3 regions of the Clostridium ljungdahlii DSM 13528 genome follow, and region 2 is predicted to be linked to each of the others. Evidence: riboswitches for the same ligand, from Rfam matches in the RefSeq annotation. Region 2 holds a riboswitch; each other region holds the start of a gene.
What was found. Region 2 has a riboswitch for cobalamin ahead of hemA (glutamyl-tRNA reductase). Riboswitches for the same ligand answer to the same signal wherever they lie in the genome.
Positions count from the first base shown of each region.

Region 1: linked by a shared signal. The riboswitch ahead of CLJU_RS21330 (Ig-like domain-containing protein) and the one ahead of hemA (glutamyl-tRNA reductase) in region 2 are both predicted to bind cobalamin.
Region 3: linked by a shared signal. The riboswitch ahead of CLJU_RS22250 (hypothetical protein) and the one ahead of hemA (glutamyl-tRNA reductase) in region 2 are both predicted to bind cobalamin.

Region 1 covers NC_014328.1:2,455,310-2,464,036, reverse strand. Annotated here, with positions in the region: gene CLJU_RS11045 (hypothetical protein) at 1-780, shown strand, start outside; gene CLJU_RS21335 (Ig-like domain-containing protein) at 894-4,043, shown strand; gene CLJU_RS11035 (hypothetical protein) at 4,198-4,503, shown strand; gene CLJU_RS11030 (hypothetical protein) at 4,568-4,894, shown strand; cobalamin riboswitch at 5,072-5,257, shown strand; gene CLJU_RS21330 (Ig-like domain-containing protein) at 5,544-8,675, shown strand.
Region 2 covers NC_014328.1:465,664-477,516, reverse strand. Annotated here, with positions in the region: gene hemL (glutamate-1-semialdehyde 2,1-aminomutase) at 1-379, opposite strand, end outside; gene hemA (glutamyl-tRNA reductase) at 408-1,604, opposite strand; cobalamin riboswitch at 1,763-1,941, opposite strand; gene CLJU_RS02185 (glycosyltransferase family 39 protein) at 2,525-4,732, opposite strand; gene CLJU_RS02180 (GtrA family protein) at 4,745-5,164, opposite strand; gene CLJU_RS02175 (glycosyltransferase family 2 protein) at 5,327-6,277, opposite strand; gene CLJU_RS02170 (response regulator transcription factor) at 6,546-7,223, shown strand; gene CLJU_RS02165 (sensor histidine kinase) at 7,227-8,441, shown strand; gene CLJU_RS02160 (M20 metallopeptidase family protein) at 9,085-10,257, opposite strand; gene carB (carbamoyl-phosphate synthase large subunit) at 10,390-11,853, opposite strand, start outside.
Region 3 covers NC_014328.1:2,466,256-2,478,108, reverse strand. Annotated here, with positions in the region: gene CLJU_RS11110 (ABC transporter substrate-binding protein) at 1-1,139, shown strand, start outside; gene CLJU_RS11105 (ABC transporter ATP-binding protein) at 1,136-1,984, shown strand; gene CLJU_RS11100 (ABC transporter ATP-binding protein) at 1,929-2,891, shown strand; gene CLJU_RS11095 (succinylglutamate desuccinylase/aspartoacylase family protein) at 2,929-3,657, shown strand; gene CLJU_RS11090 (ABC transporter substrate-binding protein) at 3,721-5,271, shown strand; gene CLJU_RS11085 (class I SAM-dependent methyltransferase) at 5,372-6,121, shown strand; gene CLJU_RS11080 (MATE family efflux transporter) at 6,127-7,488, shown strand; gene CLJU_RS11075 (4Fe-4S binding protein) at 8,116-8,499, shown strand; cobalamin riboswitch at 8,583-8,767, shown strand; gene CLJU_RS22250 (hypothetical protein) at 8,790-9,035, shown strand; gene CLJU_RS11065 (ABC transporter ATP-binding protein) at 9,236-10,870, shown strand; gene CLJU_RS11060 (GNAT family N-acetyltransferase) at 10,940-11,392, shown strand; gene CLJU_RS11055 (hypothetical protein) at 11,573-11,853, shown strand, end outside.

The sequences.
Region 1 (8,727 bases), 2.0 Mb from region 2:
ACACTATGCATAACAACATTAACTTTGGGAGCTGTAGCTGCGCCGTCTGCTTTTAATAGTGTAAAAGCTGATGCTGCTCCAACAAAAACTGTCTATGTGGATGTTGAGAAAAATGTTTTAGGACAAGCACCTATTTTACAGCCAAAAGCAGTTACACTCAGTGATACGAATACCATTGCTGATGCTACAAAACAGGCTGTAGGTGATGGAAATGTAAACATAGTTTCGAGCAAATATGGCAAGTATGTAACAGGTTTTAAAGATACTACAGATAATCAAGCTGCATTTGAAGATTATTCATTTACGAGCAAGCTTAAAAATTTAACTAAAGGTATTGTCTTCAGAACAGATATACCAAAGCAGCCTATTGTTACCGATGCAAATTATTTAAGTGAAAAAGAATGTGATGGAATTTCAGGCTGGATGTTTACAGTTAATAATGTAGATCATGTTAACTCAACTTATTATGATGGAAGTACAACATTAGATAATGTACCGGATGGTGCTACAATACGTTGGGAATTTTCAGCAGCAGCAGGATGTGATTTAGGATTAGCAGGATATTTACCAGATGGAACAATTTCTGACAAAGGAACTTACAATTGGAGTTATACACAAACTCCTGCATTCTTTAGTGGAAGAGCAGATAAAACAGATCTTATAGCAAAAATGGCAAATCATGCGAATAAAACAGATACAGCTTATACTAATGCATTAACTCAATTGGAGACATTACAAGCTACACAAGGCGCTGTTAATACTGCAGCTGGTGCTTTATAAAAGCGGATTTTCCCTATTGATTAAGTAAATGTTTTAGATTGATACCGGGCTAAGATGTATTTTTAACCCGGTATTTCTTATATAGTTTTATAAAAATTAGAGAGGAGAACAAAGTGAAAAAATTATGGAAAAAGATTAGCCTTGTTATGATGCTTATGTTTACTTTAATGACATTTGCACCTTATACTGCTAGAGCAGGTGCATCACCAACGGCGTCAACGCCATCTTTAAACCAGGGCTCAGATGGAAATTACACTGTAAGTTCAGTAGATGACCTAAACAAACTCAGGGGAGATATCGATAAGGGCATAGACTATTTAGGCAAAAAAGTTGTTTTGACACAGGATATTGATATAAGTAAATCAAATGTTCCTTTAAAATCTCTTACCTCTCACAATAAAAGTTTTGATGGTACTTTTGATGGAAAGTTTCATACTATAAGTGGTTATACGGATGCAGCTTCAGGCTTGTTTGGAATTGTATGGAAAGATGGAATTGTGGAGAATGTTAAAGTTGATGCTAATGTAGACATAAAAGATAGAAGTAAAATAATTTTAGATGACAACGATGATGTATTTTATGGAGTAATTGCAAATGAATGTTGTGGTACAATTACCCACTGCTGCAGCACAGGAAGTATTGAAGTTGATGCTGGCAGATTTTCAACTTTAGCAGGAATAGTTGGTAATAGTGCATGTTCTGATGATAACTGGAATCTAATAAATGGATATACAGATAACTGCTGTAGTAATGTTACTTTTGATACTAAGTCTTCATTTTTACCAAATATTGCAGGAATTTGTGTTACACCTGGCTCAGAAATCAAAAATTGCTATTTTTATGGTAAATTCCTGGAAAATGAAAAAAAAGTATCTCGTCAACCAATCGATACAAGTAGCGAAACTGATGTAACTACCTGTGCATATGATAGTGATATACTGGGATTTTCAAGTACTTCTTTTATGGGAAAACCTGTGGGATATACCACTGCACAAATGAAAGATAAAGACAGCTACACCAAGCTTGGATTTGATTTTGATAAGACCTGGAAGATAGATTCTTCTGTAAATGATGGCTATCCATATCTAAATCCGGATAGTTCAACTAAGATAGCAGCAAAGGTAGTAGTAGATGTGCAGGCAACAGCTAAAGACAGAATCTTTGTACCTGGAACTGAACCTTTTAAGACTACAGATGACTGCCTTAAAGCAGAAGCAACTTTTAAAGTGATTCCAGAATCTGATAAAGATAAAGATTTAATAAGCAAGTATAATGTTAGTGCTACTTGTGATGGAGGTGTATTTTTTAATGCACCAACTATAGGAAATGTACCCCTAACAATTGATTCAAGCAAGATTAAGATAAACTATGATCAAAATGAAGATTACCAGTTTCTACTTGGTAAAGTACTTCCCTCAACTGCAAAACTTCTTGACAATAGTGCGGCAGCACCTACACAGGATGAAGAAAAGCAGCAGGTTGAAGATGCAAAGGAAGTAGAAAATATAATTTACAGCAAATTTGGTGTTGGACAGGAAAAAGCTGTGCCTGTATTTCAGTGGGAGGGAGATAAAGCTGATGCTCCTGGAAAGGAAGGTACTATTTTACTAAATGATGATGATTGGGATGTATTTTCATCAGCCCGATCTGGATACACAGGTATAAGAAGTGGTTACTATGACGATTGGTTTAAGGGCATACAGGATGAACTCCAGAGGATGAAAAATGCAAAAATTGGAGATCAAGATGTAAAAATGACAGAATGGGAAAAACTGGTTCTGGCAATTACATCTATAGGATATGACCCCAGGGATATAAAAGCTTATAATTTAATAGATATAATTTCAAATAAAAATTATTTAAATTCATCAGTTCAGATGTTTGCAGGAACATATGCAGATTATGCATTAACTTCTTATAATTATATTGATCATGTGCTAAATGATGGAAATCATATTGACAGAAATTATATGGAAGAGAGTACACATGATGGTGCTAAGAATGTTTACAAAGAAACAGGTGCTGATGGGTCTCAAGTAGCAGCAAATGCTTCACCTGATATGTGGACTATGATGTTACAAGAAATTGCAGCGTATTATAATGCAAATGCAAAAGAAGGAGACAAGTATTACGATGTAAAACAGGCCATGGATCATGTATTTGATCAATTTTCAAATTCTCAGGCTTATACTGGTTCTTTCTGGGGTGGTCATACAAGTGATGGCGATATTGATTTAAATAACCCGTGGACCAATGCCCAGGTATATATGACACTTGGAATGGCACATGCCAATGTTTTTGACAAGAAATTTATAAAAGATGGCAATACCATATTTAATGCTATACTTGAAGGATTTGATGGCAAAAATAAAACTACCCAATATGACAATTTAAAATATGATCCAGTGCAGATATGCAGGGGCATAGATTCTCTTGTAAGGGATTATGAAGGTAGAAACTCAATATTTGACTGTACAGATGTGAAGAATTCTACAGTGCCTGTAAATAACGACATAGCAGCACTGGATGTAGATAAGCTTACTTCAGCCGATAAAGACAAGGTTGATGCAGTAGAGAAATTGTATGATGCCTTAAGTGATGCACAAAAATCATCCATGAAGCAGGAAACAGTGGACAAGTTAACTGCAGCAGAGAAAAAGGTATCACCATCACAAACGGTAAATGTAACGGGAGTGACATTAGACAAGACGAGTGCAAGTGTGACAGAAGGAGATGCACTGCAGCTTACAGCAGCTGTAGCACCGGATAATGCAGCGAATAAAAAGGTAGACTGGTCAAGCAGTGATAAAACTATAGCATCAGTAGATGAGAACGGGAAGGTAACAGCAGTAAAGTCAGGAACAGCAGTAATAACGGCAGTGTCTGAAGATAATAAAGATGCAAAGGCACAGTGCATAGTTACAGTAACAAACACATCAAAACCAATACAGATAACTAACCTTACAATGGATAGTTCGTTTAAATTAGGTGAGGATGCAAAAGTATCTGTAAAGGCAGAAAATAATTCCGGTAAAGACCAGGATGAATCACTTATAGTAGCACTATATGATGAGGGCGGTAAATTCATCAACTATGTATGCGGAAAGCAGACAATAAAAAATGGAGATTCATCTATTTTAACAGGTATTATGAAACTTCCAGAAGAGGGAATATATAAATTGAAGGCATTTATATGGGACAGCCTTGAAAATATGAATCCACTTTCAGATATTATAGACATACCTGTCCAGTCAAATAAATAAAAAACTTTTAAGATGGGTTTTGCTGGAGATATTGGCAAAACCCATAAATTAAAGATATGAGTTGTTTGATTTTATTAAATTAATGAGCTATTTACAAATAAATAAAATGCTATTATTGGATATAGGAATTTTCAATATGAAAGGAGGGATAAAATTGAAACGTAGATCCATTAAAATAATATTAATATGTATTATTATCATGGTAGGATATATTGGAGTTGATATTTTTACTCATTCCACAATTGAAAGAGCTATAAGAACAGATTTGTTTTTTAGAGGGTATTTTATTAAAGCATTTGAAACAGATGTTTGTAAAAGACCAATTCCTGACCAACAATATGGGACTTTATATTTTTGTAAAAATCCAAGCATTGGTTTAGATTCATATAGTGTTGCTAAGAAACATAAGTATTCAAAAAAGATTGACTATTGGTATATTTATGCTGGGGGCGGTGGATAAATGAAGAAAATAAACTTTATATTCTGTATAAACTTTATTATAAGTTGTAATAAGGAGGAGAAGAATGAAACTTTCGAGAAAAGGTATTGTAATTTTATCTTCTTTTATAATAATTATTGGGGGATTTATTATAAGTCACATAACCCCTTCGATGTCTATTAGAACATATATTTTTGTGAGCGGATATCCAGCGGGAGCATTTAAAGTAACCGTACATGTCAACAAAGGACAGTATAATATGGATAAGAATATTCTTGATAAAGAAAATGCTATGATTTACACTATTGTTGGTTACGATTTGTATGATAAAGCAACAGGAAATGTAATAAGCAATTATAAAGTCAGAAAAATGGGACTTTTATATTTTACTGAAGACTATGGAGAATGCTAACTATTTTTAAAATATGTATTAAATATGAAAATTCATATTTAGTTCTATATTTGGGACATAATCAAATGCGGTATACTAAGACATTATCATCTTTCGTCCAGAAATATCTTTATATTAATGAAAATAATGTTGACTTTTGAAAAATTATGTACTAACCTTAATATAAAGATAATAAAAATTTAATATTTAGTATTAGGTGCTGTCAAACGTGACAGTTAAAAGGAAAAGTGTAAAAAGCACTGCAGCCCACCGTTACTGTATAGAGGATGAAACCCTAATTATGTCACTGGATTTTTATATCCGGGAAGACAGGGAAGTAAGATGAATCTGAGCCAGGAAGCCTGCCTGATATGATGTTAATTCTTTCGGAGGGAAAGATGTTACTATATTTAAGCTGTTTATAATTAAAAGTAAACGGTTATATTGACATGAGAGAACCCTTGTGGTTCTTTTTATTTGTTTTATGCAGTAAAATAATATGAATTTGTATTGGTAAATGGAGACCTTCGAAAGGGGTCTCTTTTGTTATATTAAGCATTATAAAAAGTAGGCAAGCATATTGTAATTTTACCCTTTCAAGGAGGTGATGTGCAGGGTAAAGTCTAAAAATAAATAGCATCAGATTGCTAAAAATGGAGGATAAAATTAGATGATAAAAAAGAAAAATACTCTTGGGAAATTTTTAAGTATTTTGGCTATAATTTGTTTTATGTTTAGTACCTTTTCTTCTTTACCAGTACTGGCGGAAGAAGCAAGTCCATCACTTACTACTGATGGAAATGGTGAATATGTTATTAATTCAGTAGGTGATATTAATAAATTCAGAACAGATCTAAATAAGGGAATAGATTATGGAAATAAAAAAGTTGTTTTAAATTCTGATATAACAATTACGAATGATACACAATTAACTCCTACTACAGGAACTTTTCAAGGCTATTTTAATGGACAAGGTCACAGTATTAAAAACTATAATGATCCATTAACAGGACTTGTTTGTAAATTAGGTAGTTATGGAATTATAACTAATTTACATATGAATATGAATGTATCCAACGCTAATGGGTTATCAGATAGTCCTGGAGAAACACGTTACTATGGGTCTATTGCAAATGAAAGTACAGGAGTAATAAGTCTATGTAGTGTTGATGGAATTGTAACTACCAGTAGCAATATGCCAGCAGATGGATCAGGTTTTTACATTGGAGGAATTGTAACATGCATAACAAAGAATGAGACTTGTGATAATTGTATTGTGGAAAACTGTTACAGTAGACTTGAAATTGAAGGTCAAACAGATGCAAACCAATTACAATTTGTAGCTGGAATAGCCTATTCAGTAATGTCTCCAAATGACAAAGAAGTAATTAAGAATTGTTATGCAGCTGGCAAAATGGCAGCATGTGGAGTAAGAGGAATTGCAAATAAAAAACAAGCATACTTTCCAAGCAGTTATTATGATAAAGATATTGTTAAAGCTACAAAAGATACTTACGGTGGTAATGCAAAATCTACAGATGAAATGAAACAGCAGGCTACATATGCTGGATGGGATTTTGATAAGGTATGGGATATAAAATCAGATACAAATGATGGTTATCCATACTTGAAGCCGAATCAGACGCCTCCAGAACCAATAACAATTGCTACAGATATGCCTGTAGATGTAAATATCAATATAAAGGATAAAACTGTAAATTCAGATGGGACAGCAGATTTAACAGCAGATTATACAACTTCTCTTACCTGTTCAGATCAAGACAGTATTGCTTCAGATAATGTGAAAGTAACTTTAGATGGGAAAATAAACTTTCCGGGTTTTACAGGAAATAATGTAACAATGAATTATGTCCCTGTTAATGGAAATACAGTGGATTTAACTTCAGATGTATTAAAAAATCATCTTCAGATTACCTATGATGACAATAAGAAATATAAATTTAAAATAGGCAATGTTACATTTAATACTCCAAATTTTAATGGTAATGGAGTTACAACAGTTTCTGAAGATAAACAAAAGGAGCAGGTAGAAAATGCAAAAAAAGCAGAAGATATACTTTATAGTAAGCTAGGAGTTGGACAGAGTGCTGTACCAGAATTTACCTGGAGTGGAGATAAAACAAGTACTGATGGAAAAGATGGTGCCACAGAGGGCTCTGTTGAATTGAATGATTATGTATGGGAAGTATTTTCTTCTGCTCGTTCTGGATATAGTGGTGTAAGAGCAGGATTTTATGATGACTGGTTTAAAAGTGTGCAGGATGGTTTAAAGAAAATGAAGGAAGCAGGAGTGACCCCTAGAGATGTAAAGATGACAGAATGGGATAAGCTGGTTTTAGCTATTACTGCCATAGGGTATGATCCAAGAGATATAGAAGCTTATGATTTAATAGATATTATTTCAAACCAGGATTATCTTTCAACATCGAACCAAACTTTTTCTAGTCAATATGCTCTGCTTGGATTAAATTCCTATAATTATGCTATACCAAGCAGTGGTAATAGAATTGATAAAGAAGCATTAATTCATGAATGGGCAAAAAGTGCGTTAGGCAATAAAGGTGCAGATGGTTCTGAGGTACTTTCTAATGCTGTTCCTGATATGTGGCTTATGACTTTTCAACCAATAGCAAGTTATTATGGAAAAGAAGGATATAGTGATGTAACGAAAGCTATGGATCAAGTATTTGCTCAATTTTCAAATGCACAAACTTACAAGGGATCATTTTGGGGAGGTATGTCAGGTGATTACAATAATCCATGGACCAATGCCCAGGTGTATATGACTCTTGGAATGACGAAAAGTAATATATTTGACAGTAAATATATAAAAAATGGCAATAGTATTTTGGACGGTGCATTAGAGTTTTACAATATTAAAGATGGTACTACAACTTTTGATAAATCATCTTATGAGCCAACACAAATGTGCAGAGGGTTAGATTCTCTTGTAAGGGCATATGAAGGAAGAAACTCAATATTTGATTGTACAGATGTGAAGAATTCCACAGTGCCTGTAAATAGCGCCATAGCAGCACTGCCAGATGCAGACAAGCTTACTTCAGCTGATAAAGACAAAGTTGATGCAGCAGAGAAATTGTATGATGCCTTAAGTGATGCACAAAAATCATCCATGAAGCAGGAAACAGTGGACAAGTTAACTGCAGCAGAGAAAAAGGTATCACCATCACAAACAGTAAGTGTAACAGGCGTGAGCCTTGACAAGACAAGTGCAAGTGTGACAGAAGGAGATGCACTGCAGCTTACAGCAGCTGTAGCACCGGATAATGCAGCGAATAAAAAGGTAGACTGGTCAAGCAGTGATAAAACTATAGCATCAGTAGATGAGAACGGGAAGGTAACAGCAGTAAAGTCAGGAACAGCAGTAATAACGGCAGTGTCTGAAGATAATAAAGATGCAAAGGCACAGTGCATAGTTACAGTAACAAACACATCAAAACCAATACAGATAACTAACCTTACAATGGATAGTTCGTTTAAATTAGGTGAGGATGCAAAAGTATCTGTAAAGGCAGAAAATAATTCCGGTAAAGACCAGGATGAATCACTTATAGTAGCACTATATGATGAGGGCGGTAAATTCATCAACTATGTATGCGGAAAGCAGACAATAAAAAATGGAGATTCATCTATTTTAACAGGTATTATGAAACTTCCAGAAGAGGGAATATATAAATTGAAGGCATTTATATGGGACAGCCTTGAAAATATGAATCCACTTTCAGATATTATAGACATACCTGTCCAGTCAAATAAATAAAAGACTTTTAAGATGGGTTTTGCTGGAGATATTGGCAAAACCCATAAATTAA
Region 2 (11,853 bases):
CTCTAGCAAGCTTTACCGCACTCATAGTTGCTTCTGTTCCTGAATTTACCATTCTAAGCATTTCTACATTATCTAAAGTGGTACATACATATTTTGCAAGCTCCAATTCAAGCTCTGTAGTAGCACCAAAAGATATAGCATTTTCACTTGTATCCTTTATAGCCTTTACCACATCATCATCACAGTGTCCTAAAATCATAGGCCCCCATGAGCATACAAAATCTATGTATTTATTACCATCCTCATCATAAATATAAGCTCCTTTTCCCCTTTTTATAACAGGTGGATTCAAAGGCACATCTTTAAATGCTCTAACAGGACTATTTACTCCTCCTGGCATGTATAATTTGGATTCATTAAATATATCATCATTTCTCATTAAGTTTTACATCTCCATTTCTTCATCATTAACAGAATATTTTATTTATAAGCTTTAAATATTCATCTTCTTTTCCTTGAAGTTTTGCTTCTTTTAACACATCTATAGCCCTGTTTATATACACTTTGGCTGTACTCTGTATCATAGTTTGTACGAGTACTTCATTATCTTTGGTATACCTCTTATTTTTAAAAGTCTCTATCCTCTTTTCACATATTTCACTTCCAAAACTTTTCATCTTCTGTATTTCCGGTGAAAGTTCATCTAAAGACTGCCATTTTATAAATTCATCTATATATTCTTGGATAATATACCTGTACTTTTCCATTTTTTCTTTTCGCATAATCTTATTATTTTCATCAATACTGCTTATATTATCTATATCATATACTTTTACATCTGGAAGAGTTAATACACCTGCATCTATATCTTTAGGTACTGCAAGATCAAATATGAGAAATTTCTTTTTAGGAAGTTCTTCTTTATAAATTATAGTATGAGGTGCAGAAGTACAACTTATAATACAATCCACATTGCTATAATAAGCTTTTCTTTCTTTAAAAGTTATGAACTTAATCCAGTTACAATTTTCATATAAATCTTTAACTTTGTTCAAATCACGTACTACGATATATACTATCTCGGTATTCAAGCCAGCTAAATATTTGAGAACAAGCCTTCCTATTTCACCAAACCCAATTACCATATACCTTTTTACTTTGCTCTTTTCTGCTTCTTTAACAGCTATTGATGGTACAGATACAGGTATTTTATACATTTCACAGTCATTCTTAAACTTCTTACCACAAGTTATTGCATTCTGAAATAGCCTCTGAATCTGTCCTTTTATAGTCTTAGCTTTTAATGCCATATTATATGCAGTCTTAATTTGTCCTAAAATTTGATCTTCTCCCAAAATTTTAGAATGGAAACCACAACTTACTTCCATTAAATGCTTAATAGCATCTTCACTTTTTGCATAAAAGGTATATGTAATAAGTTCCCTGCTCCAACCTAAAGCATCAAATACAGCATTTATTAGTTCTTCACCTTGTATATTAGAATCCACATATATTTCTGTTCTGTTACAAGTACTCAAAATTAAAACGTTTGCTGTAATTTTATAAACATTTTTTAATTTATCTTCTAATTTTGACGATACAATAGAGAACTTCTGCCTTATTTCAATATCACATTCACTTTTTACCCCTATAAGTTGTATCATTTTATCAACTCCAATATTACAACTATATTATTATAATTAAAATATAACTTCACTATATACCTAAAAAACCCTTTAACTAAGTGTTAAAAGGTCTTCACACATAAAACATAAGTAATAAATACTTTATTTATTACAATGCCCCCTATCACTTGTAGAGTTAATGGCCTACTATATAGGCAGGTCTTCTGACTTAAGCTTCATCATTTAAGTATGCCTTCCCTATTTACAAGTGGCTTGTCTTACTTAAATTCACCTAATACAGCTACAAGATAGTTCAGGATTTCCACCTGATTCCCTTTTAATTAAATGTAATTAAACCTATACTATTATTTGTTAAATTTTATTTTACAACATTAATTTTCACCTTAATTATAACATTATCATAAAAAGAATCAACTATAGAGTTTCTAGATTGAAAGTTGACATATACCGGTTCATATGCTGACAAATTTCATCATACTAAAAACTTTTTATAGGTCTAAAGTTCGGTATTTTGAAAATCTAAAGAAGCTTATATAAACTCGTACCTCAGACATATATAAGCTTCTAAGATTTTCTAAAATACCTCACTAAGACTTATAAAAAAAGTTTTTAAGTGCGATTTCAATTTTGTCAGCATTATTTTCAAGTATAAGTTGAAATTTCAAGCTAGAATACCTCAATGTGGATTTATAACTTAAAAATCAGCTTATACGCAAGCATATTTTTACAATAATGAGGCTCTTTTAAATATTTTGCATATAAGTCTTAGAAAAAAATTCGTAAAAACTTAGAACTTTTGAATTGTCTGAGGTACGAGTTTTCAAAAGTTCTTAGCTTTTTTAGAATTTTTTACTTAGACTTATCAAAATATTTAACGAGCTGAAGGTTGTAAAAAATATCCAGAGCATACGTTGATTTTTTGTTTAGAAACTCTACCTCTATTTTACAGTGCCTTTTAAATCATACAGTGTTTCATTGTTCATGCCGCCCATTGGCTGAAAACGTAAGTTGCTGTTTCTTTTTGAGTTACTATCCATTTTACTATTATCAGTATTATTAGTAGAACTTTGACCTTTTTGAGCTTGAGAATTAGTAGTGTCTTTCCATTCAGCAGTTGAAACAGCTTTTCCATTTCTCTGAATCCAATTCATTATATCCTGAGAATCTCTTCCTCCCATACCTCCTGTAAGTACATATCTTACCTCACCTTTTTTAACCATTTGTTTAAATTCGCTTAAGGACAGTATCTTGTCAGATCCTGAGAAACCTCCAAGAGCCATTACGCTTTTGCCGCTTTCAATTATAATATCTTCAGCAGAAGCAGAACCTGAAACTACAAGAGCATATTTTTCATTTGAAGTATGACTTTCAAGGAATTTTATAAGCTTTGAATTCCTACTACTATTTTGTCCGCCCATCATCATGAAATTCCCTGATTCACCGCTTGACAGGAGCTCTAATCCTGCAGCAGGCAAAGAACTTAAGCTGTGAGTTATAGCAGCAGCAGAACCGACAGCAGGTGTTACCAAAATTCCTACAAGGGCAAGTGTTGTAAATATCTCGGCAAAGCTTCCATTATTGCCCTGATCCAAATTTCCTCTCTTGACTATTCTATATATTATAAGCAGTGCGGCAGATGCAAAACACAATATTATAGCTGCTATAATTATAGATTTTATAGTAGTGGATATAGTAGTAATAAAATAGGATAACATTAAAAGATGTACCAATCCTTCTACAATAAATGCTGCAGGCATTATCCATGATTTTATGCCGCCTTCCTTATATAGCTTCCACATGGAAGTAAGTCCTATTCCACATAAGGCTGCAATTGGAGGGGCCAGCATACTTAAATAATATGGATGGAACAATCCCTTTGTGTAGCTGAAATATATGAATTCAGGTACCAACCATAATGTCCATAATGTTAACCCCAATTTTTTCTTATTATCAAATGGGAACTTAAGTTTTTCTACTATTACAGATGCAGCAAGTCCAAATATAGCTAGAGGTAAAAACCAAACTATCTGGTCTGACAAAACATTTTTAGAAAATAATCTAGTAATACCTGCCGTTGTCTGTCCTCCAAAGCTTCCTGAAAGTCCATTTGGTCCACCAGGTCCGCCACCACCAGGTCCTCCACCTTGATTTTTGAAATTACCTTGTGTATTCTGACCTCCTGGGCCTCCTTGTGGACTTTGAACAGAATTTTTTGAATTTTGTGGAGGTGTCATTGCACTAGGAGCATTATTGTTTCCACTTTGTAAATTTGCCTGATTTTTGCTAAAATTACTTCTAAATTCTTTAAATTGAAAATTTCCTACCTTTCCTGATGGTGCTCCACCTATACCACCATTAGTACTGCTGAGCCTTTCCAATCCATTATGTCCAAATATAAGTTCAGTAACGGTGTTATTTGTACTACTCCCTACAAAAGGTCTGTTTTGCGATGGAACCAAGTCCACTGCTACTGCCCACGATAAAGATATTACTCCAAGAATAAGTGTACTTATAATCAAATGTTTTATCCTCTGTTTTACAGGTACAGCTGAAGAAATCAAATAAGTTATATATAGAGCAGGAGCTATCATATATGCCTGAAGCATTTTTATATTAAACCCTAATCCTACAAGAACCAAACTTATTATTAAATATTTAAGCTTGCCTTTTTCAGCAGCTTTGGATAAAAATAAGCAGGCAAAAAGTAATGTCACAATTAATAGATTGTCTATAGTATTATTCCTGCTGGTTGCTACAAAAACTGGCGTTATTGAAAGACATAGAGCTGATATAAGTCCTGCTATCTCTCCAAAAGATCTCTTTACTATATAATATAAGATTCCAACTGAAATTACTCCGGCAAGAGCCTCGGGAAATAATATACTCCATCCACTAAATCCAAATATTTTTGCTGATATAGTCTGTATCCAAAAACCTAAAGGTGGCTTATCAATGGATACAAATCCCGCGGGATCAAATGATACGAAAAAGAAATTTTTAAAATTCATGAGCATACTCTTTACACCTGCAGCATAATATGAATTTCCATATCCTTCTATAGTTAAATTTGCAAAATTTAATATTGCAGATATGACCAGAATTATACATAGTGCAAATCTTTCTTTTGTAAATTTTAATTTTTTCATAAGTTTTCCTCCTTAATTGAATACCCATATTTTATATAATAAAAAATTTATTACCTGAGCTATGAGTGTTACAATTATTTTTGATAAATACACGTTTAGATTAAAATCATTTATTAAAAATTTCATAAACACAAGTGTTGAAATAAGTGAAATAAGATTTACTATTGCAAATTGTGATACCTCTCGAATCACCTTTTTTCCAGAACTTTTATATTCAAAAGTCCACTTTTTATTGAATATGAAGCTATTTATAACTCCAAAACTATAGCCTATAACCTGGCTTATAGTATAATGGAGTCCAAATACACTTTGACAAAGGGTGAATACAGCAAAATCTATTATTGTATTTATGACACCAGTGGCAGAAAAACGACTTAGTAGTTTTAGTTTACCATTGAAAATAAAATCCATAGTTTTAATTAATTGATCCATACTTATCTACTCCTTTCTATTAGGCATTTTCAAAGAAATAACCAGTCAGTATGCTAGCCTATTTTTTATCATACTGCGTCGGCAGAACCCTTAGATAGGATTCACTATCTGCGAAACCTACCTCCCTGTCTGATAAAAAATATCCGTCGCATCTTTGACTTGTTATTTTCTTTCAAATGCCTTATTTACTATATTTTCAATAACATAATTAGGTCTTCCTTTACTTTCGTCGAAAATTCTTCCAATGTACTGGCCTATTATACCCATGCAACTTAATATTATCCCAAACATTATCAAATCAATTGATATTATGAGTCCAAAATTTACTATGCTGGTTTTTTGTAATATACATTTTGTAAACTCAACTATGATTGAAACAATTCCAATAAAAAGTGATAGTCCTCCTAAATATCCAGCAAGCATAAGCGGCTTATAAGAAAATGATGTTATACCATCAAAAGCCAGTTTCATCATTTTTTTAAGCGGATACTTGCTATCCCCCGCAAATCTTTCATGCCTTACAAATTCTACAAAGGTTTGTTTGTACCCAACCCAACTTACAAGTCCCCTCACATATCTATTTTTTTCCGGTAGTGAATTCAATGCATTGCACACTTTTCTATCTATAAGTCTAAAATCTCCGGTGTCTACAGGAATATCAATGCTAGTCATACTCTTTAATAATCTATAAAATGACCTTGCTGTAAATCTCTTAAAAAACGATTCTCCTTCCCTCTTAGCTCTTTTTCCATAGACGACATCATAGCCTTCCTTCCACTTATTAATCATATCTAAAATAACCTCTGGAGGGTCTTGAAGATCTGCATCTATTACAACTACAGCCTGCCCTATGGAGTTTTCCATTCCTGCAGTTATAGCACATTGATGACCAAAATTTCTCGAAAAATTAATAAGTCTTATATTTTCATCCTCACTACATATCTTTTCCGTCTTTTCCCTAGTCTTATCGCTACTTCCGTCATTTATAAATATAATTTCATAATTCTCTAAAGTAGAGTCCATAACTTTTTTAAGTCTTCTATAGCTTTCATCTATTACTAGCTCCTCATTATACAGTGGTACTACTATAGAATACATTACATTTTCATTCATGTTATTCACCTCAATTTAATGTTAGGCATTTTTAAAGAAATAACCAGTCAGTATTATAAAAAATATCCGTCGCATTTTTGACTTGTTATTTTCTTTCAAATACCTTAGAAACTTTATCGATCTAGCTTAATTATTATTTTGAGGTTTCAACCTTAAAACAAACTTAAAATTATAACAATAAATGGAGAAAAGTTTGTTAATTATATTTTATAGTTAAAATCATATAGCTTTATAGTATAATATTTAGAGATAAGGAGGGAATTTTATTATGAGATTACTTTTAGTTGAAGACGAAGTTATGCTTTCAGATGCTCTAGTTTATATTTTAAAGAAAAATAATTACGCTGTAGATGCAGCTTATGATGGAATTACTGGACAGGAAATGGCTGAATCCGAAATATATGATTTGATAATACTTGACAGAATGCTTCCAGAAAAAAACGGACTTGATATTTTAAAATTTATAAGAAAAAAAGGTATTGAAACCCCAGTGCTTATGCTTACTGCTATGGACTCAATTGAAAATAGAGTAGAAGGACTTGACAATGGAGCAGATGACTATCTTGTAAAGCCATTCTCTAAGGAGGAACTGCTAGCTAGAATAAGAGCTCTCAGCAGAAGGCATACAGATTTTATCCAACATGGAAGCATTAAGCTGTCCTCTCTAACTTTCAATCCACTGAGGGGAGAAATTGAATGCAATGGTAACAAAACTAAACTAACTACAAAAGAATCCCAGCTTCTAGAGCTTTTAGCCCGCAATAAAAATCAAGTACTAACTAAAGATCAAATTCTAGATAGAGTATGGGGCCTTGATTCTGACATAGAAATGAATAACAACATTGAAGTGTACTTTTCATACTTGAGGAAAAAATTAAGAGAATTAAAATGTAATGTAGTCATTGAAACTATAAGAGGTATAGGCTACTGCTTGAAAGAGGTTTAAATTATGTTTCGTAAATTAAAAATACAACTTATTCTAATCAATTTAATACTTACAAGCTTGGTATTAATAACCATATTTTCAGGCATATATATACTTATGAACACAAGTTTTGAACATTCTGCCTATATGCGTATGAGTAAAACAGCTGAAATGGAAAATATTCCACCTTCCGGGCCTCATGACAAAAACATGACTGCTTCTGAAAGCTTTTTTATAAAAATAAATTTTAAAAATCAAATTGAGGAAATATCCCCTAATTCCCCATTGTCTGAAAAAGACTATAAAGAACTATTAGAAAAAATATTAAAGAAAGACAAACTAAACGGCACTTCAACATATGGAAATTATATTTTGAGATATATTAAAGTTCCTAAAAGCTATGGACTTATTGTGGTTTTTCAAGATAAAGCCTTCGACGATGAAGTACTGCGTCGATTGATTACTATATCTGTAACAATTTACATAATAAGTCTCGTTTTTGTATTTATAATAAGCTTATTCCTTGCCAACATATCTCTAAAACCTATTATAAATGCCTGGAAAAAACAAAAAGCTTTTACTGCAGATGCATCCCATGAACTTCGAACTCCCCTTGCAGTTATAACCACTAATTTAGATATAGTACTAGACAATAAAGATGAAACCGTAGAAAGCCAGGATAAATGGCTTAAAAATATTAAGATTGAAACTACACGAATGACTAAACTCATAGAAGATCTTCTATTTCTTGCTAGATCAGATTCTCATAAAAACGGATTTGATACTTCTTCCTTTGATATAAGCAGTGCTGTAACTAAATCTGTAGTTCCTCTTGAACCAGTTGCCACAAAACATAAAATAGCCATTTTATCAGATATTCATCCGGATATAATTTTTTTAGGGAATGAGGGAAGGATCAACCAACTTATAACTATCTTAGTTGACAATGCAATAAAACATACCCCTGAAGGTGGCTCCATCAAAGTAACTTTAGGAAAAATAAAAAATAAAATTGAAATAACAGTGTCTGACACAGGGGAGGGTATAGCTCCAGAGCATCTAAATAAAATCTTTGAGAGATTTTACAAAGTTGATAAATCTAGATCAAATAGACAGGGTAATTTTGGACTTGGACTTTCCATTGCAAAGTGCATAGTGGAAGAACATAATGGAACTATAGATGTATCAAGTACTGTAGGTAAAGGATCTACTTTTAAAGTTATATTTCCGGTGAGTTAAAATATAGAGTTTCTAAGTAGAAAGTTTACTTAGAACAGCCATATACTAACAAATTTCATTACACTAAAAACTTTTAATAAGTCTAAAGCTTGGTATTTTGAAAACCTAAAGGTACTTAGATAAACTCGTACCTCAAACACATCTAAGTACCTAAGATTTTCTAAAATACCAAGCTAAGACTTATTTTTATAAAAGTTTTTAAATGTAATTTCAATTTTGTTAGTATATTTATGTATAAGTTAAAATTTCAATTATAATATCTCATATAATATTATTCATAAAAATGAACGTACATGTAGAAAAACTCTATGGAGTTTATATATGAAAAGTTCATTTATACCAATTCATATGCTGACAAATTTAACTTAGAAAACCTATCCAGATTCTATAACTTAAAAATCAACTTATACGCAGGCATATTTTTACAATAATGAAGCTCTTTTAAATATTTTGTATATAAGTCTTAGAAAAAAATTCTTAAAAAATCTAGGACTTTTGAATTGTTTGAGGTACGAGTTTTCAAAATTCCTCAGTATTTTTTTGAATTTTTTTCTTAGCCTTATCAAAATACTTAACGAGCTGAAGGTTGTAAAAAATATCCGAAGTATAAGTTGATTTTTCATTTATAAATTCTATAGGTTTTCTAACTTGAAAGTAATTTCAATGCAGCATTGCTCATGACTTCTACCCCGTATGCCATGGCTCTCTCATCTATGTCATACTTAGGATGATGCTGAGGGTATATAATACCTTTTTCAGGATTACCTACACCTACAAAGATGAAGCACCCTGGAATCTTTTGCAAATAGTACGAAAAATCCTCACTACTCATAAAAGGCTCTATAGCATGAGCTTTATGTCCAACCATCTCTTTACCAGCTTCTAAAACAATACTAGTAACCTTAGGGTCATTTGACAGCACATAAGTGCACCTATCTCTCTCGATTTCACATTTCGCACCTGCCATATCACACACATCTTCTACTATCTTTTTTATATGGCCAAATACTTTTTCTCGCACATTTTCATCAAGAGACCTTATTGTTCCCTTTAGTTCAGCTCTTCCTGCTATGGAATTGTAAACACGCCCTGAGTTAAATACTCCAACGGATACAACAGCTTGCTTCATTGGGTCTACATCTCTTCCAACAATTGTATTCAATGCCACCACTATTTGGGATGCCGTTAATATAGAATCTATAGTCTGATGTGGCATAGAGGCATGCCCTGCTTTTCCTTCAATAACTATTGTAAATTCATCACTTGCTGCCATCATAGGACCAGCAGATATTCCTACTGTTCCAAATTTAACAGGCTGCCATAGATGTGCTCCTATAATTGCATCTACATCTTTTAGTCCATCATCAGCTATAATTGCCGCTGCTCCTGACCCATCAGCTACTTCTTCTTCACTAGGTTGAAATATAAATCTTACAGTTCCCTGTATCTTATGACGAAGATTACTAAGCACTTTTATGACTCCCAAAAGCATAGCAATATGTCCATCATGACCGCAAGCATGACATGCACCCTTATTTTGAGATTGATAAGGCTTTCCACATTCATCTTCTATAGCAAGTGCATCCATATCTGCTCGAATTGCTATAATTTTACCTGGTTTTTCACCTTTTAATTCAGCAATAACTCCTGTACCAGCAGCTTTTCTAATTTCTAAGTCTAAGCCCTCCAGTACTTCAATGATTTTCTTTTGAGTAGCAAATTCTTTTTTACTTAACTCTGGATATTTATGAAAATATCTTCTTAGCTCAACTATTTCTGGGTAATATTTTTCTGTAAGTTCCTTTATATCACTCATAATTTCAAACCTTTCATTATTGTATTTTTACTTATCTGATGGCTGCCTACTGTAACACTCCCACGCACTCTGTGAAAGTGACTATCACCAAATCAAAGATTTGGGATATCTGCTTTTCCAACTAAGTAAGATTCATTGATACTCTGAAAATACATCTAATTCATCACTATCTACATCTTCTGATTTGACATAGGTCATAGCTCTGAATGTATCTAAAGAAGTTATTACTTGAATGTTTCTCTCTACGGCTGTTCTTCTTATGTGAAATCCATCTCTTCTAGAATCGTTCCCTTTAGTTGGTGTATTTATAACTAAATCCACCTCTTCATTTTTTATGACATCTATTATATTAGGATTTTCTTCGTTCATCTTTCTAACTTCTTTAACATCAATTCCGTTATCTCTTAAAAGTTTTGCCGTATTTCGAGTAGCCATAAATTTTATTCCCATTTTGTAAATTTCTTTAGCTATAGGTAAAAATTCTTGTTTGTCGTGATCTCCTATAGTAGCAAGCATTACTCCATTTTTCATATTAGAAAACATTCCTGCAGCTAAAAATCCTTTATAAAGTGCTCCCGTAAGAGTATTTGAAACACCCAGCACTTCTCCAGTTGACCTCATTTCAGGTCCAAGTGATACTTCAACATTTGGAAGCTTCTGTGTAGAAAATACAGGCACCTTAACTGCTACTATATTTGGTTCTTTTGAAATTCCAACTCCGTACCCAATATCCTTTAGCTTTTCACCCAGAGTTACCCTAGTTGCAATATCAACTATAGGTACACCGCTCACCTTGCTTATATATGGAACTGTCCTTGAAGCTCTTGGATTTACTTCTATTACATACAGATTTCCTTTATACTCTATAAACTGAATGTTAATCATACCTTTTATTCCGATTCCAGTTGCAAGCTTTTCGGTATAATCCAATATTTTTTTCTTCATTTCATCACTTATATTCTGACTAGGATACATAGTTATACTATCACCAGAGTGTATACCAGCCCTTTCAAGATGCTCCATAATTCCAGGTATAAGCACATCTTCTCCATCACAAATTGCATCTACTTCTATTTCTCTTCCCATCAAATACTTATCTATTAATATAGGATTTTTCCTATCTTTCTTAAAAGCCATGGATAAGTAGTAAGTAAGTTCTTTCTCATCGTAAGTTATTTCCATTCCTTGACCACCAAGTACATAAGACGGCCTTACAAGTACAGGAAATTCTAATCTTCTTGCTTCTTCCAATCCTTCTTCTACAGACCAGACACCTTTTCCCTTAGGTCTACTTATATTTAGTCTTTCCAAAAGGTCATCAAATTTTTCTCTGTCTTCTGCCTCATCTATTTGGTCTGCTGTTGTACCTAGGGTAACTATATTCTTTTCCTTTAAAAATTCTGCTAACTTTATGGCAGTTTCTCCACCAAATTGAAGTATTACACCATAAGGTTTTTCCTTATCTATTATACTTAGTACATCTTCTTCAGTTATAGGTTCAAAATACAATTTATCTGAAATATCAAAATCTGTACTTACAGTTTCAGGATTGTTATTTACTATAATAGTTTCTATATTTAACTTTCTAAGGGTCTT
Region 3 (11,853 bases), 2.0 Mb from region 2:
ATAGCATAACTGCAAATGGACAGGAACTTACATTGAAAACTAAAAAACCACATGAAGCACTTTTAGGGAATATTGCAGACCCTCTTACTACAATAGTAGATACTACTGCAGCAAAAGATACCTTTGCTAAAGCTCCAGTGTGTACAGGCCCTTTTAAGGTTAAATCATATACTCCAAATTCAACAGTAGTAGTAGAAAGAAATAAAGATTATTGGGGAGATAAAGCTAAGGTAGATGAAGCAACCTTTAAATATATTAAAGATGATAACACCCGTGCAATGGCATTACAATCTGGTGAAATTGATGCAGCAACTAATATTCCAAGTAACAATTTACCTTTATTTAAAGATAAGTCTAAATATAATATAGACAAAATTTCAAGTTTAAGAATAATTATGTCCTTTGAAAATTTTAATAATGAATTTTTAAAAGATCCAGCAGTGCGCAAAGCTATTGCATTAGGTGTTGATAGAGATACTTATGGTAAAACACTTCTTAAGGGTAGTTCTGTACCTGCAGTTGGACCTTTCCCGGGATCACTACCATTTGGGAATAAGAATCTTACAGGTTATAAATATGATAAGGCAGCAGCAGCTAAGCTTTTAAGCGATGCAGGATATAAAGATACAGATGGGGATGGCATACTAGAAAAAAATGGTAAGAAATTAGAACTGAATTTAGCTTTTTACACAACTCGTTCAGAGCTTCCTATAATTGCACAAGCAATGCAGTCGAACCTTAAAGAAATTGGTATAAGTATTAAATTACAATCCTATGAATCCGTTGATCCAGTTTTAAAAAGCAAGAATTTTGATCTTTGCTTATTAAGTGTAAACACAGCAGTAACAGGAGATCCTCAGTCATTCTTACAGATGTATTTTAAAACTGATGGAAGTGAGAATCATGGCGGATATAGTAATCCAGAAGTTGATGCTCTAATTGATAAATTAACAACAGAGAAAAATATTGAAGCAAGATATGATGTCGCTACAAAGGTACAACAGAAATTAATAGATGACAATGCATATATATTCCTTGTTTCACCAATGCTTAATATAGTCAGCAAAAATACTGTCAGTGGATTAAAAATGTATCCTCTTGACTACTATATTTTAGATAATAAGGTAGGCATAAAATGATGAGCGAAGAGATTTTAAGGATAAATAATTTATCAATAAAATACGGTATGCAAGAACCTGTTGTAAAAAATATAAGCATGTCAATTGCAAGTAAGGAGATAGTAGGAATAGTTGGTGAAAGCGGCAGTGGAAAATCAACACTTATACGTGCCATACTAGGTATATTACCTAAAGGAGCTGCTATTTCTTCAGGAAATATAATTTATAAGGATAAAGATATTCTTAAGCATTCTAAGAAAGAATGGCAAGAAATACGTGGTAATAGAATGGCTATTGTTTTTCAGGATGCAGGAGGATCATTAACTCCTATTAAAAAAGTTGGTAATCAATTCATTGAAAGCATAAGAAGTCATTTTAACATGTCAAAAGCTGATGCATATGACAAAGCAGTTGATATGCTTGGAAAAATGAGACTTCCTGATACAAAGCGTATAATGAATTCTTATCCTTTTGAACTTAGTGGAGGTATGAAGCAAAGAGTAGGTATAGCTATAGCCATGACTATGGAACCAGAAATATTATTGGCAGATGAGCCAACCAGTGCTCTTGATGTAACGGTACAAGCACAGGTGGTAAGACAGATGATGGAGCTTAGAGACAATTTTAATACAAGCATAATAATAGTTACACATAATATGGGAGTAGCATCTTATATGTGCGATAAAATAGGAGTAATGCAAAGTGGTGAATTAGTTGAGTGGGAAAATAAGGATGAGGTGATAAACAATCCAAAGTGTGAGTATACTGAAAAACTTTTATCAGCAATACCTGAATTGGAGGAATGTAATCTTGCTTCAAGAGAAAGAACCAATATTGACAATAAAGAATGTTGTAAAGCAATTTGATTTGCAGGATGGAAAAAAGTTAACTGCAGTTGATAATGTAAGTTTAGAACTATATTCAGGAGAATGCTTGGGGATAGTTGGAGAAAGTGGCTGTGGTAAAAGTACTTTAGCAAATGTAATTACCAATTTGGAAACCTTGACTTCAGGAGAGATTATTTATAATAAGAGAGATATTTCAAAGTTGAAGTGGGAAGAACTTAGACAAAATCGAAGAAAACTCCAGATGATATTTCAAGATCCTTCTGAATCCTTCAATCCCCGTATGAGGATTGGACAAATTATAAGTGAGCCACTTTTAAATTTTAAACTTATGAATAAAGCTGATGCGGAATTGAAGACAAAGAAACTCCTTCAAATGGTGGGGATCAGTGATGAATTTATGAACAAATATCCCCATCAGCTAAGTGGAGGACAAAAGCAAAGAGTTGCAATAGCAAGAGCTCTATCTTTGTCACCCGAAATTATAATATGTGATGAAGCTACTTCTGCTTTAGATGTTTCAGTGCAGGAACAGGTGCTTAAACTTCTTATAAATTTGAAAAAAGAAAAGGGACTATCATACATTTTTATATGTCATGACTTAGCAGTGGTTAGAAATATCAGTGATAGAATTATCGTAATGTATCTTGGACGTATTGTTGAAACGATTGACAGTGATAGGCTTACTACTGCTGCAGTTCATCCATATACAAAGGCACTTTTAGCATCAGTATTTTCTGTTAAAAAAAGAGAAAATACTGAAATAGAAATAATAAAAGGTGAGCCGCCAAGCTCTTCTGATATACAGCCAGGCTGCAGTTTTAATTCCAGATGTACAAAATGTAGAGATATATGCTTTAAGGAAAAACCTGAATTAAAAGAAATAGAAAAAGGTCATTTAGTGGCCTGTCATTTATCTGATGAATAGCAGTGATTTAACTGATTATATGAGAAGGTAATAATTGATGCAAACAATAAAAGTAGGAAATATGTGTGCCAAAACTGGAGAAAAAGTATCAGGTTATGTACAAGTAAAGGGAACGGATATAGAACTTCCAGTTACCATTATTTGCGGAGAAAAGGAAGGAAAAACAGTATTCATTTCTGGAGGAGGGCATAGTGCAGATTATTATATTGATCTTCATTGTGGAGATGGGTATGAAGAGCTAACACCCTATGTATATTGTGTAGGAGTAGCTGCTCCAGAAGTCGTTAAAGCAGCAAGAGGTATGGCTGAACTAGTAAATGTCCCTTATTTGGTGCAGTCTCCTTCTGGCAGTGGAGGTTCTTATAATTATGCTGGTTCCTGTGGAATTCCTAGTATTTTGATTGAGAGAGGTTGTATGGGACGGTGGTCGAAAGAAGAAGTGAAACTAGGAAAAGAGGATGTTAGAAATGTGCTGCGATACTTAAAAGTCTTACAGGGGGAGGTTTCTAAAAGAACTTATCATCCTATGGATGTTGGAAAGGTGATTTGTAAAAAGGCTGAATACACAGGCTGCTGGTATCCAACGAAAAGAGTAGGTGATAATTTTAAAAAAGGAGAAATATTAGGTTACATTAAAGATTATTTTGGCAACGTTTTGGAAACCTACGCTGCTGAGATGGACGGAATATTACTCTATCAGGTTAGTAGTTTGTGTGTTATTAAGGATGGCCCTATGGTGGCTTACGGAGAAAAGATAAATAATTGAAAAAAACAGAACCAAGGGAAGCTATTTAAAAGTACGTGATATTGGATTAGGAGGAGATTGCAGATGAAAATAAGAAAAAAATTAGCAATTATGCTTACAATAGCTTTATTATGTACAAGCTTTGTTGCTTGTACAAGCGGGGGAGCTTCTGATAAAAGTGGGAATGAAAAGCCAAAAAGTATTGTGTTTGGATTAAATACTGTTTCAACCAATTTAGATTCTGCTGTTGGGTTTAATGGTTGGTTGGTTTCCAGATACGGCGTAGGTGAAACTTTGGTTAAATTTAATAAGAATATGAAAATAGAACCTCTCCTTGCTGATTCATGGAAAAGAGTAGATGATTTGACATGGAAGTTTCATATTAGAGAAGGTGTTAAGTTCCATAATGGTACACCTGTTACGGCTAAAGCTGTAAAATCATCTCTTGAAAGAGCATTAAAGGTAAATCCAAGAACAGAAAAGATATTACTTATTAAGTCTATAACTGCAGACGGTCAGAATCTTACTATAACCACTAAAACTTCAAATGAAACATTTTTGGGGAATATTGCAGATCCTCTTACTATAATAATGGATACTAATGCTGCTTCAGACACATTTGCTAAATCTCCTGTGTGCACTGGACCTTTCAAAGTTAAATCATATGTTCCAAACTCAAAGGTGGTAGTAGAAAAAAATAAAGACTATTGGGGAGACAAAGCACAGTTAGATGAGGCAACTTTTAAATATATTAAAGATGATAATACTCGTGCAATGGCACTACAATCAGGAGAAATTGATGTTGCAACAGGCATTTCAGGCAACAGTATGTCATTATTTGCGGATAAATCTAAATATAATATAGATAAAGTTACTAGTCTAAGAATAATAATGTCATATGAAAATATGAATAATGAGTTCTTAAAAGATTCAGCAGTACGTAAGGCTATTGCTTTAAGTGTGGATAGAGAGACTTATGCTAAAAAACTTTTAAAGGGTGCTGCTGTAGCTGCAGTTGGGCCTTTTTCAGAATCTTTACCTTATGGAAATAAGAATCTTACAGGATATAAGTATGATAAAGCAGCAGCAGCTAAGCTTTTAAGCGATGCAGGATATAAAGATACAGATGGTGATGGCATATTAGAGAAAAATGGTAAGAAATTAGAACTGAATTTAGCCTTTTACACAAGTCGTTCAGAGCTTCCTATAATTGCGCAAGCAATGCAGGCAAACCTTAAAGAAATTGGTATAGGCACTAAGCTGCAAGCGTATGAATCAGTTCCTAAAGAAATAAAAAGTGGAATTTTTGATCTTTGTTTATATAGTGTAAATACTGCAGTAACAGGAGATCCACAGACATTCTTGGAGCAGTATTTTAGAAGTGATGGAAGTGAAAATTATGGGAAATATAGTAATCCAGAGGTGGATTCCCTTATTGATAAATTCAAAGGTCAAAAAGATATTCAGGCAAGAAATAATATTGCTATACAAGTACAGCAGAAACTATTGGATGACAATGCAGATATATTTATTGCTACATCAATGCTTAATGTAGTTAGTAAAAATACAGTTACTGGAGTAAGAGTGCATCCTGATGAGTATTATTTATTAAATAGTAAGGTAAGCATAAAATGATAAATAACAAAATTTTAAATATAGGTAATTTATTTATAGAATATAAGATAAAAAAACCTGTTTTAAAAAATGTAAATATATCAGATAGGAGGAAATTAACATGTCATTACAGGAAAACATTGAAATGCACTGGACCCAATCTTCTAATAACTATAGCAATATAATAAAGGATGAACTGAAGAGCTATCGTCCGGATAAATGGAGGTCGCTTATTTTAAGTCAGGCGCCTGATAAGCTAGTTCTGGACATACTTGATGCTGGGACAGGCCCTGGTTTTTTTGCCATTATTTTAAGTCAGGCAGGTCATCGTGTCACTGGAATAGACAGCTCTGTAGGAATGTTGGAAAAAGCCCAGAAAAATTCCGCCAGATCAGGTGTTTGCCCTGTATTCACCCGTATGGATTGTCATAAGCTCAACTTTGAAGACAATTCTTTTGATATGATAGTCAGCAGAAATGTTACATGGACGCTGCATGATCCCATGAATGTATATCGACAGTGGCAGAGAATCTTGCGGCCTGGTGGACGTCTTCTGATTTTTGATGCCGACTGGAATCTTCACTATTATGATGAAGAACTAAAAAAAGAAGTAGAACGAAGGGAGAAGGAGTGCATCAGTATTTACGGCTCTACCTACTCTGGCGATGACAAGGGAAAAATGAAACTGGACTATGATGAACTTCCACTTTGCAAAATCATGCGTCCAGATTGGGATGTAAAGGTTCTAAAGGAATTGGACTTCAAGGACATTTCATTTAACCCTGATATTACAAAAGACCTTTGGGATGATAAGGAAAAGCTATTGTATGGAGCATCGCCCATGTTCATGGTGGCTGCGACAAAAAAGTGAAGCAAATGAATAATTTGAAAAAGAGTACTAATTTAACAGAGGGCATTATATGGAAACAAGTGTTGTTTTTTGCACTGCCACTGATTGCAGCAAGCATTATTCAACAATTATATAATACAGTGGATTTGATTTTTGTTGGGAATTATCTTGGCAAAGAAGCTGCAGCAGCAGTTGGAGCTAGTTCCTTGATTATTACCTGTTTAGTAGGATTTTTTACGGGGATGTCAGTAGGAGCAAGTGTTGTTATTGCTAATATTGTTGGATCGGGGAAAAAAGAGAAATTAAAAGATGCAATACATACGGCAATAGGATTGAGTTTCCTTGGAGGAATAGTGCTTTTCATTATTGGCTATATTGGTGTGCCATATTTCTTAAGGTGGATGAATGTTCCAGGAGAAATATTGGAACCGGCTGTTTCCTATATAAGAATCTATTTTTTAAGTCTCATTTCAATTATTACCTATAACATGGGTTCTGGTATTATACGTGCCATGGGTAATTCCAAAACACCAATGTATATACAACTTTTTGGTGGGATTGTTCATGTATTAATGGATGCATTGTTTATAGTTATTTTTGAAAATGGCGTTAATGGGGTTGCATGGGCAACGCTTTTATCCCAGACTGCAACTGCTGTACTGATATTATATTATTTGACACATTTAGAGGGCGAATATAGATTACAATTTAGAAAAATACGAATACATAAAGAAATACTGTTACTTATTTTTAAAATTGGAATACCGTCCGGGCTTCAAAGTATTGTAATAACATTGTCAAATGTTTTTGCACAATATCATATTAATAGCCTTGGTGTAAATGCAATTGTTGCATTTACTGCATATTTTAAAGTAGAATTACCTATTTATCTTCCAATTGTAGCTTTCGGACAAGCAATTACAACATTTTCTGGGCAAAATATGGGTGCAGGAAATATTGAAAGGGTAAAAAAGGGAGCCAAGGTATGTATACTAATGGAAATAGGTGTAACTATAGTGTCAAGTACGCTTTTGTTGATATTTGGACGCCAAGTTTTTGGAATATTTAATCATGATAGTGTGGTAATTGATTACGGAATAAGAATAATTAACACTTCATTTCCATTTTATTGGATTTATGTTATTTTGGAAGTATTGGGAGATACTATAAGAGGTGCAGGAAAAGCAGCTCCACCAATGGTGATTATATTATCTAATATATGCATACTTAGAATTATATTGCTCTTTACTATAATGCATTTCTATCATGATGTTAGGGGAGTAGCAATTACATATCCCATAACCTGGGCAACAACAGCACTTTGTATGACTTTCTATTATTTAAAAGGTAATTGGACAAAGAAAGTAGTCGCTTTTCCCAATAAGTAAGATTCATTGATATAGATAAATATATTAGTATCAAAATAAAACTAAATTAAAGCGTTTTATCAATATGATATGAGAAAAATATTCAAAATGATAAACAGAGTTCTTGGTTTCAGGTGGAGCTTTTTTCTCCATCTGAAACTTATTAACAGGATTCTTAGTGCTTTAGCACTTAGAAGGCGTTATCCTTTAGGAGAAATTGTTATCCAGGGGCGTAACAGCCGTTATCCCCCACTTTAGTAGAAGATGGGGGGATTACGGCTGGTAGCCATCGGATAAAATTTATAATTTTAAGTAGGAATATTGCAAGCTGAAGAATTGGCATGTAAATTGCTTTATAAAATAGTATAGTTTTGAAATAAATTTAATTATTCAAACCCTAAACTCTAAAATAAAAAATACTTAAGAGCAGTCCCTCCTGCACTTAAGTATTTTTTATTTTATTTTGACAATTTTGTTGTACATTTATTTTATTCCATGACTATATGATCTAATACTACCACGCACTTTGTTTATACAAAGCAAAATAATAGGCATAAAATTTGCGGTATTGATATATACCTTATATATTTGTATAATTAAGGTATATGTACAAAGTATATATAAATAATGTTTAAAGGGGAATGTATTATGAAAAAATTAGTTGTTAAAGATAAGTCTTTATGTATGTCTTGTTTAAGCTGTGAAATGGCTTGTTCCGAGGCATTTTACAAAACTTACGGCAATTCTTGTATTAAGATTGATGAGGGAAAAGATGGATGTGTAGATTTAAAAGTGTGCAATCAATGTGGAGTGTGTGCTAAAAAATGTCCTGAAGAGGCCATTAAACAAAATGCTAAGGGAATATATATGATAGATAAAAAAGCTTGTACTGGCTGCGGTACATGTGTAGAAGCCTGTCCAAAAGGTATTATTGTAAAAGTAGAAGACAAGCCTAATCCAAGTAAGTGTATGGCATGTGGTATTTGTGTTAAAGCTTGTCCTATGGGAGTACTTGAAATTCAAGAAGATTAAAATGTTTAATAATGGATTCGTTAAGAAAATAATATTGACTTTTCAAAATTTTTGCTATGAATTTAACATAAAGGTAATAAAATTTAATATTTTTACTATTAGGTGCTGTCAAATTGATAGTTAAAAGGGAAAGTGTAAAAAACACTGCAGCCCACCGTTACTGTATGGAGGATGAAACCCTAGTTATGTCACTGGATTTTTATATCTGGGAAGACGGGGAAGTAAGATGAATCTGAGCCAGGAAACCTGCCTGATATGTCGGTGATTCTTTCGGAGGGGAAGATAATGCTATGTTTATTCAAAAAGTAAACGGTTATATTAACATAAGAGAACAGAGATGTTTTTTAGTTATTAACCATTATTGTAAGTTATGTTATAAAAAGAGACCTTCGAAGGGAGAAGGTTTCTTTTTATTTATAGGAATTTATCTGATGCCAAGAACTTTGTTTATGAACAATCAAGTAAGTCATCAGATTTGTCCTTATTTTAGAATAACCCCTCCGTCATCAATGAAAGAACTAAATGCAGTGGATTAGACAGGCGAGTACAAAAAGGAAGGTGATTAGATAGAGTGAATCGTAAAAATAAGTTGAATAAAAAATATGAAAGGTAAGAATAAATCCTATGGATGAAAATGTAAAATTAGAAGAAGTTAGTAAAATCAATGTATCATAATTAATTCCTGGTTGTAAATTTGTATTGACTTGAAATCAAAAAAATATAAGGAGAAAATAATATGGGTAACTTTAGTAGCTTATTGAAATTAATACCGTTTTTAAAAAAATATCGCATCATTTTTACTATAGGAATTATTGGCATGATTTTTAGTTCAATTATATCAACTCCTATTCCATACATAATAGGACGTATAATGGACAAGATACTTATAACTAAACAAGGATATAGTGACTTTTATAAATTAATTGCTGTAATAGCACTATTGTATATTTTGAGATATATTCTTGCGGTTATTTCAAAATATATGTTTGTTAAAGTTAGTAATTCAATTGTTAATGAAATGAGATATTTGGTGATGGACAAGGTGATAGATTTGCCAATGGACTATATATCCTCTACACAGAAAGGATATATTCAAGCAAGAATATCAGAATGTAGTTCTGTGGGAGGAATTTTTTCACCTCAATTTATAAGTATTTTTCTAAATTTAATTGATACGGTGATGGCGTTAGGTACTATGTTTGTTATAAATTATAAATTATCTATAATAATTTTGTTTTTAACTCCAGTTTTTTTCATTACTTCTAAAAAATCTGCAAGTGGATTTATGAAAAATACACAAAAGATGATGGAATCTAGTGCAATTTTAAATGGAGATACTTTTGAAATAATCAATGGAATTGAAGATATAAAAGTGCTTAATGGTAAAAACAGCAGTCTTTTAAAGTTTAAAAATAAACTTGATGAACTTACAAAGGATAGTACAAAACAAAGCAAGGCTATATTATTATTTACGGAAAATATAACACTTATTAATGATTTTGGTACACTTCTAATACTATTAATTGCAGGAATAATGATTTTAAAAGGACAATTTACCATAGGATTATATACTTCTTTTTCATTATATATAGCTAAAGTTTTTAGCAGTACTCAAGCTTTAGCAACTATAGGGACTATAATAAAACCAGTATGTTTAAGTATTGAAAGAATATATCAGCTTCTTGATATGCAAGGTGAAAACAGTGGGAAGCATGAATATTTAAATAGGAAAATTGAATCTATAGAGTTAAATAATGTAGATTTTAAATATAATACCTCTGAAGAATATGTTTTAAAAAATTTGAGTTTTAAAATAAGTAAAGGGAAAAAAATTCTTATTAAGGGTGAAAATGGATCTGGAAAATCTACTCTTATAAAACTCTTAATAGGACTATATACTCCTACAAGTGGTAAAATATTTTATAATAGATTAGATCTTGAAAGGATTAATAATAAAAGCTTAAGAAATAGGATAGGAATTGTATCACAAAATATATTTTTATTTAGGGGAACAGTATTGGAGAATATATTATATGGGCAGACAAATAGAAACCGTGAGCATGTAGAAAAACTTATTGATCAATTTATGCTAACTGAATATATTCATAGATTACCTAGAGGATTGGATACCGAAATAAGTCAAAATACAGCAGGCGTTTCAGGGGGACAGGCTCAGGTTATAGCTTTTATAAGAGCAATGCTTTCCAATAAGGATGTAATTATCCTAGATGAACCTATATCTAATGTTGATGCCGAAACAAGAGAAATAATGTTGAGAATTTTGAAAAGTAGAAAAACTAGTTCAATATTAATAATAATTTCTCATATTACTAAAGGAATAGATTTTATAGATAAAATTATTGAAATATAAAAATTAAACTTTATATTCTTTATAAATTTTATTGACTGTGAGTGTTTAAGTTAGGTGGTTATAAAAAGTATGGCAATTGAAGAGATTAATAATAAATATGCAATTCAACTTATAGAAATATTAAATACTGATAATGTATTACAAGAAAAATTAGGTTCCAGAAAGTGTATAATATCAAAGGATGAATTTATCAAACATAATAATGAATGGTCTGAAAACACAAACTCAGAAATATTTGCTATCGTTTTGAATAATAATGCAATTGGTATGATATCGTTAAGTTATCAGAGTGTAGAAGAGAAAAAAGCAAAAATTGGTTATTGGATTGGGAGTAGGTACTGGGGAAAAGGATATGCAAGCAAAGCTTTTTCGCAAATATTAGAATATGCTAAAAGGAAAGAAATAAAATATTTAAGTGCTAAAATTGTAAAAGATAATCTGGCTTCTAGAAAAATTTGGGCAAAGTATGGAGCAAAAATGGAATTAATAAGAGATAAGATGTACGTGTCTATAGTATTATAGAAATTTATACTATTGTTGGTTATAATTTGTATGACAAAGCAGCGGGAAATATAATAAGCAATTATAAAGTCAGAAAAATAGGACTTTTATATTTTACTGAAAATTATGGAGAATGATAACTATTTTTAAAATATATATTAAATATGAAATTATATGTTACTCAAAGGAGACAAAAAAGTTGTGAATTTAGGAAAAGAATTTTTATGCAAAAGAGAGTTATATTTGAAGGACAAGGGTTATAAGATACTTCCTAACCAAATAAAATTCCATAAGAATAATATTGTATTTTATCATTATACCCACAGTAAATTTCTTCATATGATATTTTCTAAAAATAGTGGATTATATGCTCGAAGGCAAGTAAGTTGTCCTAATATACCTGAAGAATTTAATGACTGTTATTTAATTGAGGGATTTCTTGATCCATTGCCTAAATGGTTAACAGAGGATTATTATTTTGG